4 regions of the Streptomyces sp. NPDC005263 genome follow, and region 1 is predicted to be linked to each of the others. Evidence: riboswitches for the same ligand, from Rfam matches in the RefSeq annotation. Region 1 holds a riboswitch; each other region holds the start of a gene.
What was found. Region 1 has a riboswitch for cyclic di-AMP ahead of ACFYRY_RS34075 (C40 family peptidase). Riboswitches for the same ligand answer to the same signal wherever they lie in the genome.

Region 1 (2,825 bases):
CCGCCACGTCCTGCCCGAGTTCACCGAACGCACCAGCTCCGGGTACCGGACGATGGACCCGTACTCGAAGCTCCTGGAGGGGCGGATCGTCTTCCTGGGGACGCCGATCGACGACATCTCGGCGAACGACGTGATGGCCCAGTTGATGTACCTCGAACACCAGGACCCGGACCGGGACATCTCGCTGTACATCAACTCCCCCGGCGGCTCGTTCACCGCGATGTCGGCGATCTACGACACGTTGCAGTACGTCACGTGCGACGTGGAGACGTTCTGCCTGGGCCAGGCCGGCTCGTCGGCCGCGGTGCTGCTCGCCGCGGGCACGCCGGGCAAGCGCTCCGCGCTGCCGGGCGCGCGGATGGTGATCCACCAGCCCGCGATCATCGAGCCGGTCCAGGGGCAGGCCAGCGATCTGGCCATCCAGGCGGACGAGTTGACGCGGGTACGCAGCCGCATGGAGGAGCTGCTCGTCCGGCACACCGGGCGGACCGCGGAGCAGGTGCACGCGGACATCGAGCGGGACAAGATCCTCACCGCCCAGGAAGCCGTGGAGTACGGGCTGGTGGACCGGCTCGTCCCGAGCCGCAAGGCCTCGCGTCCGGCACCCGGCGCGAGGTGAGCCGCGATGCTGCCCGATCTGCCTCCGCTGCCCGCCCTCACCCGCGCCGAGGGTGAGGTGATCGACCGTTACCTCGACGTGGTCGACCTGCTCGGCCGGATCAATCCGGCACAGCACGGGGACACGTACCAAGGACTGCGTGCCGCGCAGGCACTGGTCGGCAAGGCGGCCGCCCTGCGGGACGCGCTGGAGCTGATGCACCGTCGGGGCGAGACCGAACTGCACGCCGACACGCTGGCGCGTGCGTTGCGCGTGCTGGACGGGGAGCGTCGCACGGCCCGCGTCACCGTGCCGCCGCGCTCCGACAGTTGACGCTCTCCCAGCCGGTCCGGACGCGGCGCGAACCGCCGAGCGTCCGGGCCGGAGCCGAAACGGACCAAACGGGGTACCGCTGTTCGGACTAGACACAGCTGCTTTTATCGTCCCGTTCCGGTTGCGCAACGCGCGTAGCCGGGGAACGAAATAGGACGTTCCGATGCTGGTCCGGGCCCCCTTGGGCCCCTCGACAGTTCATCGAACAGGAGGGTGTCCACCCGAACGGGTGAGTGGTGAGTAACAACACAAACCCCCGGTTCCATTGGGTTTTTCGGACATCCGTGAGCCAAGATCCCTGACTGACGACAAGACCCCGCCACAGCGGCGGGGCGATCCGGGCGGGCGCCGAGTCCTGCCGCCGCTCGGATGACCGGTCGACAGGAGTGGATCGGCAGGAGTGGAGGACCCAAGCACGACGGGTCGCCGGAACGGCCGTCTCCGTACAGGAGGCGCCGGGTCGAGCAGCCCTTGGGGTGAAGCCGCGTCAGCGGCCGGGCAACTTTGTCAGCCCGAATCCGACAGGTCATCCTTCACAGGCGGCTGACGAAGGGTTGCGCATGACTGCGCTCAATCGTGTCCCGTCGCTCATGGTCCGGGCCGGTACGGCCTCGGCCTTCGCCATCGCCGCCGTCGGCGGTTCGATCGTGGTCCCGGGGGTCGCCTCCGACGCCGCGGCCGCCACACCGGCGACGAAGGCACTTCAGGTCGCGGCCTCCAAGAAGGGCTCCCCGTACAAGTACGGGGCGACCGGGCCGAAGAGGTTCGACTGCTCCGGGCTGACGATGTACTCGTTCAAGAAGGCCGGCAAGAAACTGCCCCGCACGGCCGCCCAGCAGTACAACAAGACGCGCCACATCTCCTCCAAGAGCCGCAAGGCGGGAGACCTGGTCTTCTTCCACTCGGGCTCGAACGTGTACCACGTCGGCATCTACGCCGGGAAGGGCAAGCTCTGGCACTCCCCGAAGACCGGGGACGTCGTCAAGCTGCAGAAGATCTGGACGAAGAGCGTCTGGTACGGCCGGGTCAAGTGACCTTCCGCGCGGGGCGACGGCGAGCTGACCCGCCGTCGCCCCGCGCGTCCGTCCCGCGACAGGGGTCCGCTACGGCTCCTGTTGTCCCGCCGCCGATACCGGCGCGGCCGGAACGGACCACGGCAGTTCGATGGAGACCGTCTTGCCGCCCTCTCGGGTGGGTCTGACTCTCAGTTTGCCGCCGCACTCGGCGGCCAGCCAACGGATGATCACCATGCCCCGGCCGTTGTCCTGCTGGACGGCGGCCGGCAGTCGTTTGGGGAATCGCGGGTGGCTGTCGGTGACACCGATGCGCAGGTGTTCGTCTCGGTCGAGCTCGAGGTCCACCGTGAAGGTGGGTGACTGTCCGAAGGTGTGCTGTACGGCGTTGGTGGTGAGTTCGGAGACGATCAGCCGGATGCTGTCGGCGATGTCGGTGTCCGCCGCGAGTCCCCACTCCGCCAGGGTGCTGAGCACATAGGTGCGGGCCGCGGAGACCGAGGCGGGAACGCTCGGCAGAGTGATGGATGCTTCCAGATGGTCTGCCATGGCGACGTCGTCCCTTTCCCAGGGGCCCGCAGTCCGACACGGAGCGGATGGTTCGAGTACGGTCCCGGACTGGTGCTTCGTCGCCAGACTGCCATTACCGCGGCGGTCACGGGAGGCGATCGGCCAAGTAATGCATATATCTGTCGCTCGAAGCGGTGAACTCTATGACGACAGAGCATATTTGGGTGCCTCGGTCGGAGTAAGGAGTAACCCATGCAGCACGGTCCTGCGGTGCGCCGCCGGAAACTGGGGGCGGAACTGCGTTCCCTGCGCGGCGGTACCGGGCTCACGAGTGGTGAGGCGGCCCGGTTGGTGGGCTGGCACCAGTCGAA
Region 2 (2,825 bases), on a different contig from region 1:
CGGGGGTGTACCCGGCCTCCTTGACCGCCTCGAGGATGAGGTCGAGGGCCTCACGGTTGGAGCCGAGGTTCGGGGCGAAACCGCCCTCGTCGCCGAGACCGGTGGACAGGCCGCGGCCCTTCAGCACCTTCTTCAGGGTGTGGTAGACCTCGGTGCCCCAGCGCAGCGCCTCGGAGAAGGACTCCGCGCCGATCGGGGCGATCATGAACTCCTGGATGTCCACGTTGGAGTCGGCGTGCGAGCCGCCGTTCAGGATGTTCATCATCGGCACCGGCAGCAGGTGCGCGTTCGGGCCGCCCAGGTAGCGGAAGAGCGGGAGGTCGCTGGCCTCGGAGGCGGCGTGGGCGACGGCGAGGGAGACGCCGAGGATGGCGTTGGCGCCGAGCGAGCCCTTGTTGTCGGTGGCGTCCAGGTCGAACATGGCCTGGTCGATCAGGCGCTGCTCGGTGGCGTCGTAGCCGACCAGCTCCGGGCCGATCTGCTCGATGACGGCGAGGACGGCCTTCTCGACACCCTTGCCCTGGTAGCGGTTCGGGTCACCGTCGCGGAGCTCGATGGCCTCGAAGGCGCCCGTGGAGGCTCCGGAGGGGACGGCGGCACGACCCGTGCTGCCGTCGTCGAGGCCGACCTCGACCTCGACCGTGGGGTTGCCTCGGGAGTCCAGGATTTCCCGGGCTACGACGACGTCGATGGACGGCACGAGCATCTCCTTCTGGGATGTGACGCGGGGTACGCGGGGCCGAGGGGCCCCGTAGTGCACGGAGTCGCGGTCGGCTCCGCGAGATGAGCCTAACCGCCTCGGGGCGATCGACCCCCCTGTCGCCCACCCCTTGGGCAGAACCGAGAGGTAATTGTTTCCGAACGGAACAAAGACACGCGCGGAAGACCGCACACAGTCGCGCGGAAGACCACACAAAAAGACCCCGCTCCGGTGCGTACGGGGGAACACGCACCGGAGCGGGGAGCCCGTGGGGACGGGGGCCCTCACGAGGCCCTCGGCACGAGGACCACGGAGGTGAGGGCGCTGTGGTTCGGACGAGCGCCGCGTACTACTTCAGGTGCAGCTGCTGACCCGGGTAGATCAGGTTGGCGTCCTGGACGATGTCCTTGTTCAGCTCGAACAGCTTCGCCCAGCCGCCCTTGACCTTGTGCTTCTCGGCGATCGAGCTGAGGGTGTCGCCCTTGACGACCTTGTACTCGCCGTCGCCCTTCTTGACCTTCTTGCCGGTCGGGGTGGTGACGGTCTTCTTGGCCTCCGGGCGCTCCTGGGAACGCGAGGCGGGCTGCTCGTCGGTACGGGTGCTGGTCTCCGAGGAGCCGCTGGAGCTGCTCGAGCCGCTGGAGGCGTTCGAGCCGCTGGAGCTGTTCGACGAGGTGTCGGAGCCGCCGTCGTAGCCACCGCTCGACAGGCCCTTGCCGCAGACCGGCCAGGCGCCCTTGCCCTGGGAGGCGAGGACCTTCTCGGCGACGGCGATCTGCTGCGCCTTGGAGGCCTGGTTGGCCTGCGAGGCGTACTGCGTGCCGCCGTACGCGGCCCAGGTCGAGGCGGAGAACTGCAGGCCGCCGTAGTAGCCGTTGCCGGTGTTGATGGACCAGTTGCCGCCGGACTCGCACTGGGCGACGGTGTCCCACTCGGAGGAGGTGGCGGCGGAGGCGTTGCCGGCCGCCATCAGCGGAGCGGCGATGGCGACGCCGGTGACTCCGGCGATCGCGGCGGCGCGAGTGGTCTTGGACGGACGACGGTGCTTGCCCTTGCCGGAAAACAGCATGGTTGATCCCCTCACCGACGCCTGCGAGGTGAGCTGTCGGGTTCGGGCCGGTTGAGTTGCCCGGCCGCATCCCTCTCGGGACGCGGCTTCACCCCAAGCCGGGCTCAACTGCTGAGCCCGGCGCCTACCTTGGGTCCCCCGCTCCTGCCTACGGCGCTTGACGCGACGACTGTTCCCGGACGGCCGCTGGCAGGATTCGGCGTTGCGGCAGCCGGGGCTCGTGTTGGCGAGCGGTCCGACGTTAGACACGCGATCCGCGGAATTTCAAAGACGATCAAGGCTTCTGAGACTCATCCCACACTTTCACCAAACGGGACATTCGGCGCGAAGCGTAACGTGAACTCCCGCCGCTTTAGCCCTATTCGGCACCAAGTCCAAGGGTCTGACCGGGGGAGATATGACTTGGGTCGGAGCCGATCGCCTGCTTGTTCTCCTCGTAGAGGGCGCGCCACCCTCCCTGGAGGTCGAGGGAGTCGGCGATGGACTCGAGGGTGTCCCCGACGCGGACGGTGTACGTCTCACCGCCGGCGGCGTGACGGCCACTGGAGGTGCCGGCGTCGGCGGTGTCGACGGCCGCGTCCTCGTCCGCGCTGCCGCCGCGGTGCTTGCCACCACCGAGAGCCCCGGTGTCGACCAGACTCGAAGAGCCGCCCACCCGCCAGGAGTTGTCCGAGTCGCCCGAGTCGTCCTGTTTCGCCGTACCGGCGGAGGTGTCCCCGGAGTCCTGCGAGCCACTGGACCCGGATCCGGAATCAGCGGATGTGCCGGACTTAGCCGAATTGCCCGCACGGCTCGCACCGTCCGACGAGCCGGAGGAGGAGTCGGACGACGAGCTGGAGGGAGTGTCCGACGCGGACGCCGAAGGCGTGCCCGACGCGCCGTCCGAGGATCCACTCCCGGACGAATCAGCCGATGAACCTTCAGAGTCGGACAAGCCGGACGAACCCGAGTCGTTCGACGTGCCCGAGCCCGTGTCGACCCCCACACCCGTGTCCACGTCGGCCGCCTCGGAGCTCTTGGTGAGCCCGTTGAGCAGCCCGCAGGTGGACCAGTAGC
Region 3 (2,825 bases), on a different contig from region 1:
AGCACACGGAGGGCCACCCCGCGGCCGGGTGGGGCTCGGCGGGGTGGCCCTTGGCGAGGGGGGTCAGGCCGGTCGTACCACGCTGTAGATCGCCGACTCGCCGTCGTAGTAGATCGACTCCTCGCGGACGTACGCGCCCGGCTTCGGGGCGTGGATCATCATGCCGTTGCCGATGTACATGCCGACGTGGCTGATGTCGTCGTAGAAGAACACCAGGTCACCGGGTTGGGCGGCGGAGAGGGAGACTGTGGTGCCCGCGTTGACCTGGTCGTAGGTGGTGCGCGGGAGGCTGACCCCGGCGGCCTTCCAGGCGGCCTGGGTGAGGCCGGAGCAGTCGTAGGAGCCGGGGCCGGTGGCGCCCCAGACGTACGGCTTGCCGATCTGGGCGCGGGCGAAGGCGAGCGCCTTCTCGGCCTTGGTGGCGTACGTGGCGTCGGACAGGGACGTGGAGCCCGTCGAGGTGGACCCCGACGACGTGGAGCCCGTCGAGGAGCCACTGTCCTGCTGCTGGGCCGCCGCCTCCCGGGCCTTCTGCTCCGCGGCGGCCTGCTGCTGCGCCAGCTCGGCGGCCTTGCGCTCCGCCTCCTGCTGTTTCTTCTCCTCGATCGCGGCGAGCCGCGCCTTCTCCTCGGCGGTCAGCCGCGACAGCAGGGTGCGCGCGTCGGCGAGCTTCTTCTGGACGGTCGACTTGGCCGTCTTCAGGTCGCCCTGCGACTGGGTGAGCTCCTGGAGGCTCTCCGTGGCCTCCCGGCGCTTCTTCATCGTCGCGGACTGCTCGGTGACGTAGTCGTCGACCGCGCCCTTCTCGCGCGTGGTCAGCCGGCTCATCAGCTGGGTCTGGTCGAAGTAGTCCTGCGGGGAGTCCGCGAGCAGGAAGGTCGCGGTGTCGGGTGCGGAGGCGCCGGTGCGGTACTGGGCGGAGGCGAAGGAACCCAGCTCCTCCCGTGCCTCGTTGAGCTTCTGCGTGCGCTGGGCGACGTCTTCGAGGAGGGTGTCGACGCGTTTGCGCTGCTTGCCGGTCTTCTCCTTGGCCGCGTTGTAGGTGTCGGTCGCCGACTCCGCCTGGCGGTACAGGTCGTCGACCTTCTGTTCGACCTCTTCGAGGCTGGGTTTGTCGTCGACGGGCGCGGCCTGCGCCGACTGGGACAGCAGGGCGACGGAGGTGAGGGCCGCCGTGGCGAGGGCGGGGGTCCGTATGCCTGCTACGCGCGTACCCGGGGGACGCGACTTGCGGTGCGACGCCAAGGGAGGCGACTCCTTCCACGTTCCGCCTACCGAGTTAGCTGTCGGGTTCGGGCGGGAGATGCGGAAGGGTTGCCCTACGGCCTTGTCCCAGAGGGAGTCGGGCCGATTCACCCCAAGTTCGGTGGGTCCCCGGTTCCGGTCGCGCGGCGGCGCTGCGGATTCGGCGGAGGCCGCGCGGCCCGGCGGGGTTCGCCGGTGGGGGTCGTACGGCCTGTCCGGCACGGTAGCCAACTGGTGTGGCCGCTGTGAAGGTTGATGTTCGATATGCCCGATACATTTTCGTGACCTTCAGTCAGGACGTCGCCGTTTGTGATGGATTCGGAGAGATCTGCATCGATCTGCAGTGATCTGCGCGATCTGAATGATCTGAATGATGTGTGATGACTTATGCGTATTTCCCGCCTCTCTCCCTGATTGATCGCGGACCGTGACGGCGCGGTCCCACAGGGTGGGGCGGGGCGGTCCCCCGGGGTGGCCGGGACGGTCCCGCAGGTGGAGGGCGCCGGGCGGCCGACCCGGGACGATCCTCGGCGTCCGCGCCCGCCGCCGGATTCCCGCGATGTTCTCGGGGTGGCGGCGGGCTGTCAGTGGGGGGTCCTAGACTCGGAGTGCGATGAGCAGCCTCTTTGATGACAGCTTCCTGGCGCACCTCCAGGCCCCTCGCGGGCACGAGGAGGGCCCCCCGCCGCCGCCCGAGGACGACCACGTAGCGGAGTCCGTTCCGGACGATCTGTTCGGCGGGAAGTTCGACGTGCCGCCGGACCGGGACACCCACTACCGCGACGGCGCCCCGCGTCCGGCGGTGGACCCGGCCGCGCTCCTGGAGGGGCTGAACGAGAACCAGCGCGAGGCCGTCGTGCACGCGGGCGCCCCGCTGCTCATCGTGGCCGGCGCCGGCTCGGGCAAGACCCGTGTGCTCACGCACCGCATCGCCTACCTGCTCGGCCAGCGGAACGTGCACCCGGGCCAGATCCTCGCGATCACCTTCACCAACAAGGCCGCCGGCGAGATGAAGGAGCGCGTCGAGCAGCTCGTCGGCCCGCGCGCGAACGCGATGTGGGTGATGACCTTCCACAGCGCGTGCGTCCGCATCCTGCGCCGGGAGTCGAAGAAGCTGGGCTTCACGTCCTCGTTCTCGATCTACGACGCCGCCGACTCCAAGCGTCTGATGGCCCTGGTCTGCCGCGACCTGGACCTCGACCCCAAGCGCTACCCGCCGAAGTCCTTCAGCGCCAAGATCTCGAACCTGAAGAACGAGCTGATCGACGAGGAGGACTTCGCCGCCCAGGCCGCCGACGGCTTCGAGAAGACCCTCGCCCAGGCCTACGCCATGTACCAGTCGCGGCTGCGTGAGGCGAACGCCCTCGACTTCGACGACCTGATCATGACGACGGTCAACCTGCTGCGCGCCTTCCCGGACGTCGCCGAGCACTACCGCCGCCGCTTCCGGCACGTCCTCGTCGACGAGTACCAGGACACCAACCACGCCCAGTACTCCCTGGTCCGGGAGCTCGTCGGCACCTTTGAGCACCCGGTGGACGTACCGCCCAGCGAGTACGACCTCCAGCCCGCCGAACTGT
Region 4 (2,825 bases), on a different contig from region 1:
CGAACTGGGCGGCGAGCATCACGAGCAACGGCCGGAACCGCTTTCCGCCCGCCCGCACCAGATGCTGGGCGGCCTCCGTGATGAAGGGAACCTCGCTCTTGGTGGCTTCGAGCAGTCCCTCCTCGACAGCCGCCAATCCGGCCTGGACATCGGCTTCCAGAGCCTGGTCCCGCACGCTCAGCCCGAACGGCCCGACGACGGTCACGAGGGGTCTCCTGTCTGCTGGTGTCTACTGGCGATACACGGTTTGTCGATAGGTCGCTGACATCACTCAAGTCAGCGTATCCGGTCATCTTTCGATCACCGATAGCGCCCACCGGTCCAGGCCAGGCGGTATTGGATCATGCCGGGTATGTTTTTGATCACTTGAAAAGAACGGATATCTATCGACTTACATGGAAGTATTGAATCCTCCCCTCCTGGCGGGAGGGGATTCCTGACTCAGGCAGCCCCCTGGAGCAGTACTCCAGGTGGTCCTCCGCCCTCCGCCCTCGGCACCAGCCGGGTTGAGACCAGCCCGGACAAGCATCACCCGTGCGGAGTTCTTGTCCCGCGGGGACACGGTTCCACACGCGGCGCGGGTGTAGGTGCGCTCACCCGGCGACTGGGGTCCCCACGCCCCGCTCCGCCGTCAGAGTGGTGCGCGCAGTCGACGACACGCAGAGCCGGTCGGCGTAGCGGGTTACGCCCGCCGCCCACGGCCACCCCACGCCTGCCTCGCCCCCTCACAGCCCCAACCAGGGCACTGCGCCGTCCCCACCCCTCCGAAGGACCACACGTACGGACGTCGCACACACATTCCCGAACCTCGCAGCCGCCACCCCGACCAGTGATCACAGGCACACGCGTTCTCATCGCCGGCGATAACGAGCGGTACGGGCGCTCCGAGTTGGGCTCATTGCCCGATTTGCCGGTCTTGCGCTCGCCCGTGAGTTGGGTCACTCGCGGTCGAGTACACCCGGCTCCCACGTCACCTCCCTTCGCCTTGCCTTGCACGCCAGTTGAACCTTGGCAACAGCAAAGGATCAAGTGCCTCAAATGCCTCAGACCAAGGTCAATAGGTGCGAGGTATGAATCCGCCCTTGTTTCGGACATGTGCTCTCGCATACGTTCCCGGCCTGTCGGGCGGACGCCGAATCCTGCCGCCGCCCATAGAGACATCCACCGACGAACACCGCACGGCAGGAGCGGGGGACCCAGGTAAGCCGCCGTTCGGGATGTTCCAGGACATTCCGGTACGGCTCGGGGTGAAGTCGTGCCGCCTCATGGGGGCACGGCCGGGCAACTCCCGCCCGAACCCGACAGCTCACCTCGCAGGCGCCGGAGAAGGAACGTCCCCATGTCCGCAGGTCACAACCGTCTTTCCAAGAGAGCTCGTCTCGCCCGCAGGATCGCCGTCGCGGGCACCGGAGTCGCCGTCCTGGCGCTCCCGCTCATCGGCGCGACCACCGCGTCGGCGGCGACCCCGACCGTGGTCACCGCCTCCTCACTGGGTTACGCCAACAACCTCGACGGCTGGATCCGGGCGTCGCTCCAGGTCATGGCGGAACACGACATTCCGGGTTCGTACAACGGCATCTACCGCAATGTCATCCGGGAGTCCTCGGGCAACCCGTACGCCATCAACCTCTGGGACTCCAACGCGGCCGCGGGCACCCCGTCCAAGGGCCTGCTCCAGACCATCGACCCGACCTTCCAGGCGTACCACGTGGCCGGTACCTCGTGGGACCCGTACGACCCGGTCGCGAACATCACGGCCGCCTGCAACTACGCGGCCGCGCGGTACGGCTCGATCGACAACGTGTGGGGCGCGTACTGAGCCTCTTTCGCCGGTAGCCCTGTCACCGGTCGCCCTTTCGCCGGTAGCCCCGTCACCGGTAGCCCTTTGTCAGGCCTCCGGGAAGAGTCCTTCGAGGACGACGGCGACGCCGTCGTCCTCGTTCGACTGGGTGACCTCGTCGGCCACGGCCTTGAGTTCGGGGTGGGCGTTCGCCATGGCGATGCCGTGCGCGGCCCAGTCGAACATGGGGATGTCGTTGGGCATGTCACCGAAGGCGACGGTCCGGTCCGCGCCGAGGCCCAGACGGTCGGCGGCCAGTGCGAGGCCGGTCGCCTTGGTGATGCCGCAGGGCTGGAGTTCGACGGTGCCGGGCCCGGACATGGTGACCGTGGCGAGGGAGCCGACCACCGAGCGGGCGGTCGCCGCCAACTCGTCGTCCGACAGGTCGGGGTGACGCAGCAGCACCTTGCTGATGGGCTCGCACCACAGGTCGTCGCGCCGTCCCACGCGCACCGCGGGCAGCGTCGGGTGGGGCATGAGGTAGCCCGGTTCGATGAGGGTAAGTCCGTCGACGCCGTCCTGGTCGACGGCCGCGTACACCTCGCCCACCTCGGCCTCGATCTTGCCGAGCGCGGTCTCGGCCAATTCCCGGTCCAGGGTGACCGACCACAGCAGACGGTGCGCGCCGGCGTCGTACACCTGCGCGCCCTGCCCGCACACCGCGAGCCCCTCGCTGCCGAGGACGTCGAGGAGGGGCCGCACCCTGGGCGCCGGCCGGCCGGTGACGACGAGGTGCCGGGCGCCGGCCGCCGCCACCCGCGCGAGCGCGGCGAGTGACCGGTCGGAGAACGTGTCGTCGTCTCGGAGCAGCGTTCCGTCCAGGTCGGTGGCGATCAGTGAATATGCGGTAGGTGCGGCCATGATCAGAGAATACGGATGGAACGCCCCGCCGACTCGACGCGAACCGGACGGCTACCGCCTTCCCCCGCGGCGACGCCCGCTCCGGTCGCGCACGCCTGTTCCTCCACCACGGTTGTCGCGCTCA

Region 2: linked by a shared signal. The riboswitch ahead of ACFYRY_RS37900 (transglycosylase family protein) and the one ahead of ACFYRY_RS34075 (C40 family peptidase) in region 1 are both predicted to bind cyclic di-AMP.
Region 3: linked by a shared signal. The riboswitch ahead of ACFYRY_RS15125 (NlpC/P60 family protein) and the one ahead of ACFYRY_RS34075 (C40 family peptidase) in region 1 are both predicted to bind cyclic di-AMP.
Region 4: linked by a shared signal. The riboswitch ahead of ACFYRY_RS14165 (transglycosylase SLT domain-containing protein) and the one ahead of ACFYRY_RS34075 (C40 family peptidase) in region 1 are both predicted to bind cyclic di-AMP.

The regions. Positions count from the first base shown of each region.
Region 1 is NZ_JBIAKJ010000009.1:272,492-275,316, forward strand. Features, by position in the region: gene ACFYRY_RS34065 (ATP-dependent Clp protease proteolytic subunit) at 1-619, shown strand, start outside; gene ACFYRY_RS34070 (hypothetical protein) at 626-931, shown strand; cyclic di-AMP (ydaO/yuaA leader) riboswitch at 1,297-1,488, shown strand; gene ACFYRY_RS34075 (C40 family peptidase) at 1,492-1,965, shown strand; gene ACFYRY_RS34080 (ATP-binding protein) at 2,035-2,493, opposite strand; gene ACFYRY_RS34085 (helix-turn-helix domain-containing protein) at 2,707-2,825, shown strand, end outside.
Region 2 is NZ_JBIAKJ010000012.1:77,084-79,908, reverse strand. Features, by position in the region: gene eno (phosphopyruvate hydratase) at 1-700, opposite strand, end outside; gene ACFYRY_RS37900 (transglycosylase family protein) at 1,050-1,769, opposite strand; cyclic di-AMP (ydaO/yuaA leader) riboswitch at 1,773-1,935, opposite strand; gene ACFYRY_RS37895 (transglycosylase family protein) at 2,128-2,825, opposite strand, start outside.
Region 3 is NZ_JBIAKJ010000003.1:325,232-328,056, forward strand. Features, by position in the region: gene ACFYRY_RS15125 (NlpC/P60 family protein) at 64-1,245, opposite strand; cyclic di-AMP (ydaO/yuaA leader) riboswitch at 1,253-1,421, opposite strand; gene pcrA (DNA helicase PcrA) at 1,859-2,825, shown strand, end outside.
Region 4 is NZ_JBIAKJ010000003.1:132,728-135,552, reverse strand. Features, by position in the region: gene ACFYRY_RS14175 (polyprenyl synthetase family protein) at 1-205, opposite strand, end outside; partial or broken gene ACFYRY_RS14170 (RNA-guided endonuclease TnpB family protein) at 442-595, opposite strand; cyclic di-AMP (ydaO/yuaA leader) riboswitch at 1,156-1,335, shown strand; gene ACFYRY_RS14165 (transglycosylase SLT domain-containing protein) at 1,340-1,819, shown strand; gene ACFYRY_RS14160 (HAD family hydrolase) at 1,889-2,701, opposite strand.